DNA from 2 places in the Neobacillus sp. NRS-1170 genome. Region 2 is predicted to be linked to the other one. Evidence: riboswitches for the same ligand, from Rfam matches in the RefSeq annotation. Region 2 holds a riboswitch; the other holds the start of a gene.
What was found. A riboswitch is a leader RNA that binds a small molecule or an ion and turns the genes downstream of it on or off. The one in region 2 is predicted to bind ZMP and ZTP.
Positions count from the first base shown of each region.

Region 1: another riboswitch for ZMP and ZTP. It lies ahead of ACIFOT_RS20700 (bifunctional 5,10-methylenetetrahydrofolate dehydrogenase/5,10-methenyltetrahydrofolate cyclohydrolase); the one in region 2 lies ahead of ACIFOT_RS19070 (phosphoglycerate dehydrogenase).

Region 1 covers NZ_JBITPF010000049.1:13,000-19,728, reverse strand. The annotation lists gene ACIFOT_RS20720 (DUF2187 family protein) at 1-55, shown strand, start outside; gene ACIFOT_RS20715 (hypothetical protein) at 221-403, shown strand; gene ACIFOT_RS20710 (Gmad2 immunoglobulin-like domain-containing protein) at 604-1,020, shown strand; gene ACIFOT_RS20705 (N-acetylmuramoyl-L-alanine amidase family protein) at 1,173-2,105, shown strand; gene ACIFOT_RS20700 (bifunctional 5,10-methylenetetrahydrofolate dehydrogenase/5,10-methenyltetrahydrofolate cyclohydrolase) at 2,710-3,549, opposite strand; ZMP/ZTP riboswitch at 3,623-3,706, opposite strand; gene ACIFOT_RS20695 (Spo0E family sporulation regulatory protein-aspartic acid phosphatase) at 3,774-4,034, opposite strand; gene ACIFOT_RS20690 (hypothetical protein) at 4,297-4,548, shown strand; gene ACIFOT_RS20685 (hypothetical protein) at 4,593-4,883, opposite strand; gene ACIFOT_RS20680 (DUF3231 family protein) at 5,202-5,741, shown strand; gene ACIFOT_RS20675 (DUF3231 family protein) at 5,930-6,729, shown strand, end outside.
Region 2 covers NZ_JBITPF010000041.1:50,582-57,310, forward strand. The annotation lists gene ACIFOT_RS19060 (LytR family transcriptional regulator) at 1-446, opposite strand, end outside; gene ACIFOT_RS19065 (DMT family transporter) at 779-1,693, shown strand; ZMP/ZTP riboswitch at 1,952-2,030, shown strand; gene ACIFOT_RS19070 (phosphoglycerate dehydrogenase) at 2,099-3,298, shown strand; gene cyoE (heme o synthase) at 3,440-4,162, shown strand; gene ACIFOT_RS19080 (hypothetical protein) at 4,788-4,928, shown strand; gene ACIFOT_RS19085 (cytochrome c oxidase subunit II) at 4,941-5,408, shown strand; gene ACIFOT_RS19090 (cbb3-type cytochrome c oxidase subunit I) at 5,471-6,729, shown strand, end outside.

The DNA of each region.
Region 1 (6,729 bases), on a different contig from region 2:
AGGAAATAGAACAGTTATATCGCATAAAAATTATAAGGTTATTGATTTTGCATGAAGCGAAAGGAAATCATTTATCCGCCATCTTATATGAAACTTTATTTTACTCCGTTCTATTCAAATATAAATATGTAAGCGTTTCCTTTGTGCGGTGAACAAATAGAAAATAACTAATGAGTCTTGGACCTTGGGGGGGAATATAACAATTAGGGGGAAACGACCAATGACAAATTATCAATCCTATCCACTGAGCGAAAAGGAATTGAAACGATTATCATTAGGAACCGTTACCAAGAAACTATTTGATTTACACTTACAAGATCCGAAACGATATTCCGCTGAATTTATCTTGAAAGAATTATTTATTTATTATAGTAACCTGCAATTGGATATGGAGGAAAAATAACAAGAAGCTTGGTATTCACTGACGGGTTTATTGAAGAGGTGTAATCATTAATATCACACTGTGAAACACACGGCATTTCAAATAGGAAAATAGCGTGTGTTTTTTTGTGGTGAGTAAAAGGGGCAAGTTTGTTGTGATGAAGAAAATAGAGATATACGCCTATGATAAAGTGAATAAAATTTAATCAAGGGGGGCAAATAGTGAAAAAAATCGCGTATCTGTTTGCTATATTAACATCCATTATTGGGTTAGCTGCGTGTAATCAACATCAGGATGAAAAACCAAATCATAATGACCCGAAATCACATGCACCAGAGGACAAAGTTTATGCAAACAAAGCGTTTAAAGATGTGGTCGTAGCTGAATCAGGAGATAAAATCATTGTAACAGGGAAGGCTCAAGTATTTGAAGGCGTGTTTCATTATGCTCTTTATGATGGGGAAAAAGTGCTGCTCGAAAATAAATACCAAACAGATGGTGCACCAGCCTGGGGAGAATTTGAAATTACCTTTGCAAAAAAGTTAGTAACTACGAATGATATTGAATTGGAATTATTTGTATTTTCAGCGAAAGATGGTTCAAAAGTGGATACGTTAGAAATTCCCATTCCAAAATAGCAATATATTGTTGGTCTTTTATGGGAAGTATAATAGGATTTATTGTTGGATTGGGTTTATAATTGAATATGTTGTAGATTGTATGAAAGGCTCTCTGTCAATTGTTTGGCAGAGAGTTTAATTATGAATAATGGTCAAGAGAGGTACGTTAAGTGAAATCTAAAACAGCTAAAATGGGAGTCGCAGTATTTATTCTGTTTGCTCTAATCCCTTTATACCTATATTTTTATCATGCTGGAGCTAAGGAAAATGGAAATAAGGAAATTGTAGGGCAGCAAAAGGAAGGTACAAAAACAGGTAAAAAAGGGGAGGAAAAGAAGGTTTCTGCTGTATCATTGGACAAAGAAAAGAACCCTTCCCCAAAAATTGGTGAGGTAGAACTCGAGAAATCTAAAGTTGTGTCTGACCCCAAGGGAACAGCCGCTGCTGAGGAGGAGAAGGCGGTGCCAAGCGGATTTTTAGTAGTAATTGATCCGGGTCATCAGGAGCGGGCTAACTTGGAGAAGGAGCCTATCGGTCCAGGAGGAACGGAAACAAAAATTAAGGTTACGGGCGGAACTTCAGGGGTCACAACAGGAAAGCCGGAATACAAATTAACTTTGGAGGCATCCCTCATTTTAGGTGAGTTGCTGGAATCTAGGGGGGGAAAGGTAATTTATACAAGGACAAGTCACAATGTTAATTTAAGTAATCGGGATAGAGCGGAAATTGCCAATGAAAATCACGCAGATTTATTTATTCGTGTCCATGCTGATGGATCCACAGATAGAAATGTCAGAGGTTTTTCGGTTCTCACGCCGGCGAAAAGCAGTCCATATACGAAAGCTATTTTCGAGGATAGTTTAAAAGCATCCCAATTTATTATAGATGAAACCAGTAAAAATGCAGCCGTAAAAGTAAATGGGATTTCTTATAGGGGAGATATGACGGGCTTTAACTGGTCTAAGGTTCCATGTACTCTTGTGGAAATAGGCTTTATGACTAACCCAACTGAAGAAAAAAATCTATCAGACACCGTCTACCTAACGAAATTACTTACGAATGTAGCAGATGGAATTTCGGATTATGCAAACTATAAAGAATAGGGTAGAACAATGAAGGGAACGTATATCGGGCAGCGATACACCCTCAGCAAAGAAATGTGATAGTAGGAAATGGGCTTCTTTTTAATGGAGAAATCGACAACCTTTTCACCGTATTACATGGAAGAAGCCCATAGGAGATAGGCTTTAAGTATTCTTTAATCAAACGTTTGTGTAGGAAAAGAAGATAAATAGTAGAATCAAGTAGGTTGGAACGAATCTAATCATTCCCTGGGGAATATTGTCGATTTATCTGACAGATCCCTATCGTTTTTTCTACAAAAAAATTTATTGACTAGATTATGGCTAATTTCCTTGATTGAAACAAAGCCATAGATTTAACGAGGACACGGGAATCATTTAATAAAGAAAACTTTCCACTACTGCAGTATGTTAAGACTTTATTAAGAATAATGAGCTATCCTTAGGACAAGCTTTTTCAAGACCCCCTTTTATAAATATTACTGGACGCCCTCAATGATTGTTTCGAACAGTCTTGAGGGCAATTTTTTTTGTGTAAAAAAACAAAGAATACCAAGGGGACGGTTCTCACGGTTTTTTGAACCATGAGAACCGTAGTCTTACAAGAATAGCTTCCTATTTGTCTTTAAAACATATATTTCTCAGCAGAATCAACAGTGTGTTTCAGCAACATGGCAATGGTAACAGGGCCTACACCACCGGGCACAGGTGTTATGGCACCTGCAGCCTGATAACAACTCTCATAATCTATATCTCCAATATTTCCTTTGTTATATCCCGCATCTAGGACAACGGAGCCCTCCTTTATCCAACTTCCTTGAATAAATTGGGGCTTACCAACGGCAGCAACCACAATATCTGCTAGTTTTAAAATATCAGGTAAATTAGCCGTTTTAGAATGACAAGTTGTAACCGTAGCATTTTCGTTAAGAAGCAACGCAGAAACAGGCTTACCTAGGATTGGGCTTCTACCAACAACAACGGCATGTTTACCTTCGAGTGAAATCTTGTAATATTTTATAATTTCCATAATGGCTGCTGGAGTACATGATGGATAATTTCCAAATCCCAATGCAGTCTGACCGTACCCAGCACTTGTAACACCATCTACATCTTTGCGAATATCGATTGCTTCGAAAGCCATTCGTTCATCAATCTGCGGTGGAACTGGATGTTGTAAAAGGATACCATGTACAGTTGGATCTTCGTTTAATTCTCTAATTGTTTCTAATAATTCGTTTGTCGTTGTTTCTTCAGGTAAATGTACACGAATAGAATTTATACCTAATTTTTTACAAGCATTCCCCTTCATTCTTACGTATGTTTCTGAGGAAGGATTATTACCAACTAAAATCGTGGCAAGGCATGGTGTGATTCCATTGTTTTTTAATGATTCAATTCGTCCTTTTAATTGATCCTTTATATTTTGAGCTACAACATTTCCATCCAAAATGATTTTCTCCATATTTTCGCCTCCAGGAATGATAATAAAAAAGAGATAAGGACAATATCCTTATCTCTAAAAAGGATAATCCCCTTATCTCTGCCCAGACGACCCGACAATTCCAATCACAGCTTCCTTGTGGTCTTTTCCACGGATGTCGTCAGTTACTGTGACTGCTTCATTTATAACAAAAAGATAACATATAAAAGAAAAATGTCAAGAAGACCAAGTGGAAGTTGGTGTTTTCAATTAATAAAAAAATATCTGTATTGAATCGATAAAATTCTATGTAGTTGTTTAATAAGAATAGAGGGAAGGTCAACGTAATGATTTATTGATTTAGTATGTTTAGCGTCCAATAATAACCTATTATAATCGTTCAGTAGTTTGTCTAGTTCTTGGCTGCAATAGATCGTTTCTTCATTTTGAAGTCCTTTTGTCATTCCTAAATGAATCATTTCGGCCTTTTTCTCATTAATTGCCTCTTCAAAGTGCTCCAGTCTCATTGCAGATATCACCTCGTAAATTTCAGTAAACTTTTAGTAAAGTAATCTTTATTGAGATGAATTATAGCATTCTTTACCTAATATGGAATAGATTCGATAAAACAAGATAAAAGGAGACAAAAATAGACGAAGAGTGTAGGTTTTCGACACGTGACATGGGGACGGTTCTTCTGGTTTTAACTAACCTCATCAGAAACCATGAGAACCGTACCTGTTGTGTTAAAACGAACATGCGTTCTATAATAGAGCAAGGGGTGATATTATGGAGTTCCTTCTGGATGTTAACTTAACGATCGATGGTTCAGGTGTTTCTTCTAGTGGATATTTTTATGCACGGAATAAAAGCGAAATTCCAAAGGTAGCCTATCAATTTATACAAGACAAAAAATGGGAAAGCGGATTTCGTAAAACGGTCATTAAAAAAGTGATTGTGAACGGGTCAGAAGATATCACTCAGGTAGTAAAAGAAATAGAAAGCCGGCCAATTCCTACATTGGATGATATCTATTGGTAAAAGCCAATCAATAGGGAAGCTCCTTGGGGACGGTTCTCCTGGACTCAACCTGCCATGGGAACCGTCCCTGTGGTCTCCAGCCAATCCCAGTCTGGGTCTATGCCATCAATAAATCCATAGGATATATGCCTTTTCGTGCCGGTTGCAGCGATCTTTTCTGAATAGTATTTCATGAATTTGTTGTTCACGATTCCATAAAAGTAAGCAATCGGCTTTTTAACAAGTTTGGTCAATTTTATTTTTCGAATAAGCTGCTTAAAGGCCTGAATGGAGATGTCCAGGATGTCATCGGTGTCATTCGCACAGTCAAAGCGAAAGGCAGCGATTTGTACCATATGCCAGTATTCTTCACAGCAAGGCGGAAGCATACGGACCGCGTGACCAATACGTCCTCTACTTTGCCCCAGTCAAAGACCGCCAAAACTGCGGCCTTCAAGTGGGCGATTTAAAAATTAACTTAAGATAAAATGGGAAGCTGTCTCAAAGTTTTTGAGTCAGTTTTTTTGGTTAATGTATCGATGTTATGCGAATTAATTTAGGCTAAAATTTACTAAGTGTACAAAATTTCTGAAATGCTGGTGGCACCCCTCTGAATAAAAAAATTTTTCCGTACAAACAATATGTATTATAGTACCAGTTCTGGAGGGTTTCGCATGGTAAATATTTTGGAAACTGTCATTGATGCAATGAAATCACTTACAGTTCAAGACGAAGACCAACCACTTCATGTGGGAGAAGTGATGTCATGCTGGATTTACTTAGCAGGACTTGAATTGGCTAAAACAACTGTTCAAGCAGGTATAAATACCACAACAGATGAAGAACTAAAAGCAATACTTGAAGAAGATATGAAATTAGGAACCAGTCAAAGAAAACAACTCCATGATTTCATGATTAAGGAAGGAATTCCGCTGCCTTCTGCCCCTGAAGATATGCCAAAATCAGACTCTAATAGTATCCCCCCAGGAGTTAAATTAACGGATGATGTGATAGCAAACGAATTATCATTAAAAATCTTAAGTTTAATTATGCGTGCAGCTGGTGCTGCCTCTGAATCGATTCGTACAGATGTTGGTTTATTATTTATTCAGTTTCAAACAGAAAAATTTGCCTTCGCTACTAGATTAAAACATTTAATGCGTAAACGCGGATGGATTAAAGTACCGCCATTTTACACTCCGCCTGGTTCCTAACTGCTATTAACTAAAACGATCGGGTGCTTTACTTCAACAGGAGTAAAGCATTTTTCTTATTCATGTAATGTAGAGGATAGTTAAATTTTAAGCGAGAGGAGAGTATGAACAACTCCCTTTCTTTTTTTGCATTATCTGCCATATTTACAGGAATAATAAAAGAAAATATGTGATGGGATTGAATATTAATGGTTGAACACTTACCCAAAATAACATCTTCTGAACTTTCGATGTTGTGGAGTACCTATATTGGTGACACCATGTCTATTTGTGTTCTAAAACATTTTTTACAAACATGCGAAGATCAGGACATTAAACCCATTCTTAAACTTGCTCTTAGCTATTCTTATGACCATGTGGCTCAAATATCGGATCTATTTACAAAAGAAGATATTCCACTCCCAATTGGATTTGGGGAACAAGATGTTAACTTGCAAGCTAAGAAACTTTTTTCGGATGTTACTTACATGCGTTACTTGCATCATATGGGGAGAACGGGATTGAATTCATATAGCTTGGCCAAGTCCGTCTCTGCTCGTAAAGACATTCGTAACTTGTTCAAACAGTTTTCAAACCAAACAGAAACGTTGTATGACCGTAATACAGAACTGATGCAGGAAAAAGGGCTCTTTATCCGATCTCCGTATATAAGTTATCCTGATAAAGTGGAGTTTGTTACAGATAAAAAATTCCTTGGTGGATTAGTAGGTCATCGACGGCCGCTCCTTGCAATGGAAATAGCCCATTTAGGGGTTAATATCGAGGTCGCAAATGTGGCGAAAACAATCCTATTAGGATTTAGTCAAGTCGCTCAATCCAAAAAAATTAGTGATTACTTTAAAGATGGATATGAATTAGGAAAGAAAATGGTTGAAGATTTTATGATAAAACTAAAAGAAGATGATAATTCTTATCCCTCCACATGGGATTCCACTGTTACAAGCAGCACAGAGGCACCATTTTCAGATAAATTAATGTTATTCCATAC
Region 2 (6,729 bases):
TAATAGTCAATTGGAATATCAAGAAAGTTTTCAACGGTATCCATCGCCATAGGAACTCCTCCAAAAGCGTAGGCGTGGTTAATCTTGTCTTCTTTCCCCTTGCCGACAATCTCGGTCCTTGTATCACGCGGAATGCTAAGCATTTTCACGGAATTGTTATTAGGGTTGACGGTTAACACAATCATCGTATCGGAGCGGCCTTTGTCCCCTTCGCGCTCGTCCACACCAAGCATTAAAACTGAAAATGGATCCTTGGCCTTCACTTCGACTGGCTTTTCCCGTTTTTTAGATTGTGTTCGTTCAATCGGCTGATGCATCGTTTCAACCGCGTTATTTAAAGATTTATATACAGTGTACCCGTATGCTCCTCCGCCTAGTAACATAATGGCAAGGATGGCACTGGTCACTTTCATCCATTTTTTGCTTTTCCTTTTTTGAGATCTCATGAAAAAACCTCCTAAAAACTTACAAAGTTTATTGCAATTGCTATTTAGTTTAGCAAAATTATTGCATAAGTGATAGGTTAAAAATATGGAAATAGTAAAGTAGTACATTTTTGGACTAACTAAATAGAAACATATGAGAAGGACCATTTCATTGCCCGAAAAGCCAAAAAGCGAGCAGCCGAGGTAAATGAAAAGCCGTTTCATTGCCCGAAAGACAAAAAAACGATCGTCCAAGGTAAATGAACTTGAAATCCCGACAATTCAAACTATTGTAACTATTCTTCTCGCGTGATAATCTTGAGGTTGTATATACTTGATTGAGGTGAGAAGAATTGAACACCAAAGCATTTACCATGGCATCCATCACTGTCATCATTTGGGGCTCGACGTTTGCAGCGATTCGGGTAGGATTGCAAGGGGGCTATTCATCCGGCCATTTAATCCTCAGCCGCTATCTTATTGCATCGGCCCTTTTCGCTATTTATGCTTTATGGCCGGGGACAAAATTCAGGCTGCCGAAAAAAGAGGATTTGCTGCGCTTATTAGTTCTTGGCTGGGTCGGCATCAGCATTTATCATATTGGGGTTACGTTCGGGGAACAAACCGTATCAGCAGCGACGGCAGGTATGTTGGTGTCGTCTGCACCCATTTTTACCGCTCTTATTTCGGTATTTATTTTAAAAGAGCGCATGGGTTTGTTTGGCTGGATTGGATTAGCTCTAGGCTTTATTGGGATCGGACTGATTACAATGGCAACAGCAGGTTCGTCACTTCAAATATCGAAGGGCTCCTATTTAGTGCTTATGGCCGCTGTAGCAACGTCGGTGTTGTTTGCTTATCAAAAACCACTATTGAAACGGTATACCTCGATGGAATTAACAGCTTATTTTACATGGGCAGGAACGCTGCCATTTTTTATTTTTTTCCCGGGTCTGTTTGACGATATCAAACATGCGACAATGGAGGCCAATCTATCTGCGCTTTATATTGGGATTTTTCCGACAGCTATTGGTTACGTCACATGGGCAATTGCGCTTGGGGCAGGAAAGGCTGGTGCCGTTACGAGCATGTTATATATTGAACCGGTAGTTGCTATATTGGTTGCGGGAATCTGGTTGAATGAATGGCCAACTCTGCTTTCGATTAATGGCGGTGCGATTGCGATTGCTGGTGTCATTGTTGTTAATTTGCTGGGCTCGAAGCGTAAATCGGTTGTCGAAAAGCAGCAAAAGGTAGAAATAACATAACGTGGTAAGTGGGGGCAGAGTGCCCGCTGCGGTTCCAATAAGAGGTTGCCGGTCACTGTAGGTAACTAAGATTCCCTGCTAGCCCATGGATTTTTCTCCTTTTATATCCAGCCGGACGCCCATAAAGCGGGGATGGTTTCTTCCCACAATGAACTCTTTAAAAAGCGGAATAAGGCCTTAGTGAAACAATTGATAAAAGAACAAAAAATTTTAGGGTTGAAAGTTGAGTGACAATTTGGTAAATTAAAATAAATGAAAAAGGCTATGTGTAACTGGCGAAACACGGATCACCGTGAGGGAGCACATAGTGTCGCAGCCGTTCGCCTGGGCAGAGGTAAGGGATATTATCCCTTGCCTCTTTCTGTTTTCTAGGAAACCACCACAAGCGAAAAGGGGAGAATAAGGATGAACACAACAACTTTAGAAAAGGTTAAAACGATTAAAACGCTTAATAATATTGCAGAAAGCGGGCTTAAGGTTTTTCAAAAGGGTCAATTTGCTATCGACAATGACTGTGAAAACCCAGATGCTATTTTGGTTCGAAGCTTTAACATGCATACATTAGAAATCGGTGACAAGGTCAAAGCCATTGCCCGTGCAGGAGCGGGTGTCAATAATATTCCGGTTACTCAATGTACGGACCAAGGAATCGTTGTCTTTAATACCCCTGGTGCGAATGCGAACGCAGTAAAAGAAATGGTGCTGACCTCTTTGATGGCTTCATCCCGTAACCTTTTTGCCGGAATTGCCTGGACTAAGACGTTGGAAGGCGAGGGCGCGCAAATTCCAAAGCTTGTCGAAGCAGGTAAGAAGCAATTCGTTGGAAAAGAAATTAAGGGAAAAACGCTTGGGGTCATTGGCCTGGGTGCGATCGGAGCGCTTGTTGCGAATGATGCGCTTGATTTAGATATGGATGTGATTGGGTTTGACCCGTTTATTTCTGTTGATACAGCATGGAACTTGTCCCGCAATGTTCAAAGAGCGATGACGATTGAGCAATTGTTTGCTGAGTCTGATTATATTACGGTTCACGTCCCGTTAACGGATGATACAAGAGAAATGTTTAATAAAGCTACTTTTAGCCTTTTGAAGCCTGGTGTTCATATATTGAATTTCTCACGCGGAGAGCTTGTGAATGAAACCGATATGGCAGCTGCCTTGGAAAGCGGCGTGGTTGGCAAGTATATCACCGATTTCCCGAATGAAAATGTGCTAAAAATGAAAAATGCCGTGCCTATTCCTCATCTGGGTGCTTCTACTCAAGAATCGGAGGAAAACTGTGCGATTATGGCGGCGCGTCAGGTGAAGGACTTTCTTGAAACAGGAAACATCAAAAACTCAGTCAACTTTCCAAACGCTTCCCTGCCGTATACCGGAAAGCGCCGGGTCGCAGCTTTCCATCATAACGTTCCTAATATGGTTGGCCAGATTACCTCAGCAATCTCAAGCTATCAATTGAACATTGCTGACATGGTTAACAGAAGCAGAGGGGATTATGCCTATACCATCATCGATATTGATAACAAAGTAAACGGCGATATCATTCCTAGCTTGGAAGAAAAAATTAAGCAGATTGAAGGTATTGTTAACGTTCGGGTTATATAGCTTAGAAAGGCACCTATAAATTTAGGTGCCTTTTCATATGGGGAAAACAACACCAGAGTGATGTAAATCATATATCAGTTTTTGGATGTATGGTTTAATGGAATCAAACTACAAAAAATTTAGGAGGATGGTGGGAAATCGATGAGCCGGGATGGATTGCCATATCAAATACAGAGGACATCATTATCGTGTGCTGGAAAACCAACCAGTCTGATTAAAGATTTAAAAGCACTTTTTAAAGCAAGTGTGTTAATTGCCAACGTATTGCCTGTTTTCTCCGGATTTTGGTTAGCGTTATATTTTACGGATTCATCCTTAACCAATTATTGGGGGGATTTTTTACTAACGATGATTGGAAGTACGTTGGTGATGGCCGGAGCCCTTGTCCTTAATAACTGGTACGATGTTGATATCGATTCCGTCATGGACAGGACGAAACATCGGCCAACGGTAACTGGGAATATTTCCTTAAAAGTTGTCTTAACCATGGGAATTTCTTTTACGATTTTGGGTTTCACGTTGTTGCTTTTTACCACGATTGAAGCAGCTATTTATGCTTTTGTCGGTTGGTTCACGTATGTATTTTTGTATACGATGTGGTCGAAACGGAGATATACCTTTAATACGATTATCGGAAGTGTCTCGGGTGCGGTTTCTCCTTTAATTGGCTGGACAGCGATAGAGTCTGGTTTTCATGTTGTCCCGATGATGTTGTTTTTGATTTTGTTTATTTGGCAGATGCCGCATACGTATGCGATTGCCATGAGGAAATATTACGAATATAAAGCCGCAGGGGTCGCGATGCTTCCGGTGGTGCGCGGGTTTGCGATTACGAAGAGGCAAATTTTTGTCTATGCTGCCTGATTACTTCCTTTGCCATTTTTCTTAGTGCCGATTGGGTTGACGTTTGTTGTCGTTGCTTCACTGCTTAACGTTGGCTGGATAGCTTTGAGCATGAAAGGATTTTATACAAAAAATGATCAGCAATGGGCTCGTCTTGTTTTTCTCTATTCCGTGAATTATATCATGATTATTTTTCTGTTAGCGGTGATTGTAACTTTACCTATTTTTTAATGAAAGGTTCTGTTAAACTTGGCTGTTGATTTGCGCTCCATGCGCTTCGCTTTCCGCGGGCGGTTCGGGGAGCCTCCTCGGCGCTTAAGCGCCTGCGGGGTCTCCCCTGCCCCGTACTCCCGCAGGAGTCTTCGCGCCTTCCGCTCCAATCAACAGATTGGCAAAAATCACATTAACCATAATTAAAAACTGCCCCAATCGGAGGCAGTTTTTTTGTTCACGGATTTGTCATTTTTGCTATTTAAGTACATAGCCACGTTGGAAACCATAATAACGGCGCGGTTTGAGGACCTCCTGTCAAGCAAAATGCCTCCTATTTTTTTAAAATTGTTATTTTCGTGTGACGCAGTTCACTTCAGTGAAAACCGTTCCCAATTATGATGTAGGTAAGAAATAATTAAAGGGGTTGATTTTGGTGGGAGCAACAAAAGTTAACCAGAAAAAAACGGCGGAAAAAGAGACAAATATAGGAACCTGGATTTCCGTAGGAGTCGTCGCTGCCGTCATTCTATTTACGTATTTAGTCCTCTTCGGGCTATATATGGATCGGGTTTAGGGGGGAAAAGAGATGAAAATGCATTTGGATGAAAAGATATGGCTGTCCTTAAGCTTTGGGATCATTGTAATCTTTATGCTGATCACGGGCTACCAAGCATTTGCGTTAGATATGGCACCTCCAAGTAATAAAGAACTCATCGATCCGCAAAAAGTCGATCAAACAGCGCCATTCGATAAGCCGGGGATTACCAAAGTGGGCGAAAAGGAATACAACGTGGTGATGACGCTGCAGGTATTCAGTTTTAATCCAGGCAATATTGAAGTACCAGCTGGTTCAACTGTACATTTTACCTTAACTACAAAGGATGTTGTTCACGGATTCGAAGTCGCCGGAACCAATTTAAATGCGATGGTGACGCCGGGCCACATTCAAAAAATCACACAGAAATTTGATAAGCCAGGAAAATATTTAGTGTTATGTAATGAATATTGCGGTGCAGGCCACCAGATGATGAGTACCACGATTACGGTTAAATAAAGGGGGGAATCAAAGTGCAAACAGCAAAATTAAACACATTTAAACAAAGTGCCAATAAGGCAATGGGGATCAGCAATGAGGATGCCAGATTAACAAAATCATATATTTTTGTCGCATTTGCCGCATTATTTTTAGGCGGACTGTTAGGGCTGCTGCAAGGCTTAAACCGTGCAGGCCTGCTGGAACTGCCGACATGGCTTAATTATTATAAAGTTTTAACCGCACACGGTCTTTTATTGGTAGTTGTCTTAACGGCTTTCTTCACCATTGGTTACTTTTATGCAGCTATGTCCCATACACTAGGCGGGCTGCTTCCTAAAGTTCGAAAAATCGCTTGGACTGGATTTGGACTGAAAATCATCGGATTTGTCTTAGCTGTTATCCCCATTTTAATGGGCAATGCCTCAGTTATGTATACGTTCTATCCACCGATGGCAGCATCACCAATGTTTTACTTTGGTTTAGTATTCATTGTGTTAGGTGTATGGGCTTGCTGTATCGGGGCCTTCATAAATGTAGCAGATTGGAGAAAGAACCATAAAGGACAGCATGTTCCGATTCTTGCTTATTTTGCAACTGGCGTTTTTATCCTGTTATTGTTCGCGCTGCTTCCTGTAGCAGTAGAAGTAATCGTTATGATCATTCCATGGTCATTAGGATGGGTTAAAACCATCAATGTAATGCTTGCCCGTACTCTATTCTGGGCATTTGGCCACACACTCGTTAATATTTGGTATTTAACCGCTACTTCTGCATGGTATGTCGTGGTTCCAAAAATTATGGGCGGAAGACGCTGGAGTGATACATTAACCCGCGTCGTCATTATTGCATTAGTTGTCATGAACATTACCGGTGGATTCCACCACCAGATCATTGACCCAGGTATTTCTGAATCTGTTAAGTTCTTGCACGTATTTATGAGTCTGGCAATCGGCTTCCCGTCATTAATGACAGCATGGGCGATGTTCGCAGTATTTGAACGGACTGCAAGAAAACAAGGCGGTAAAGGATTTATCGGCTGGTATAAAAAGATGCCGTGGGGCGATGTTCGTTTCTTAGCACCATTTATCGCGATGGTGGCCTTCATTCCAGCTGGCGCAGGCGGTATCGCACAAACAACGAACCAATTAGACCAGGTTGTTCACAATACGATGTGGATTGTGGGACACTTCCACTTAACACTAGGTATGTCCGTTGTGATGACTTTCTTTGGAATTAGTTACTGGTTAGTTCCGTATATTTCAAAACGGGTGTTAACACCACAAATCAATCGATTAGGCGTTATTCAAACTTGGATTTGGACAGTCGGTATGGTGTTAAT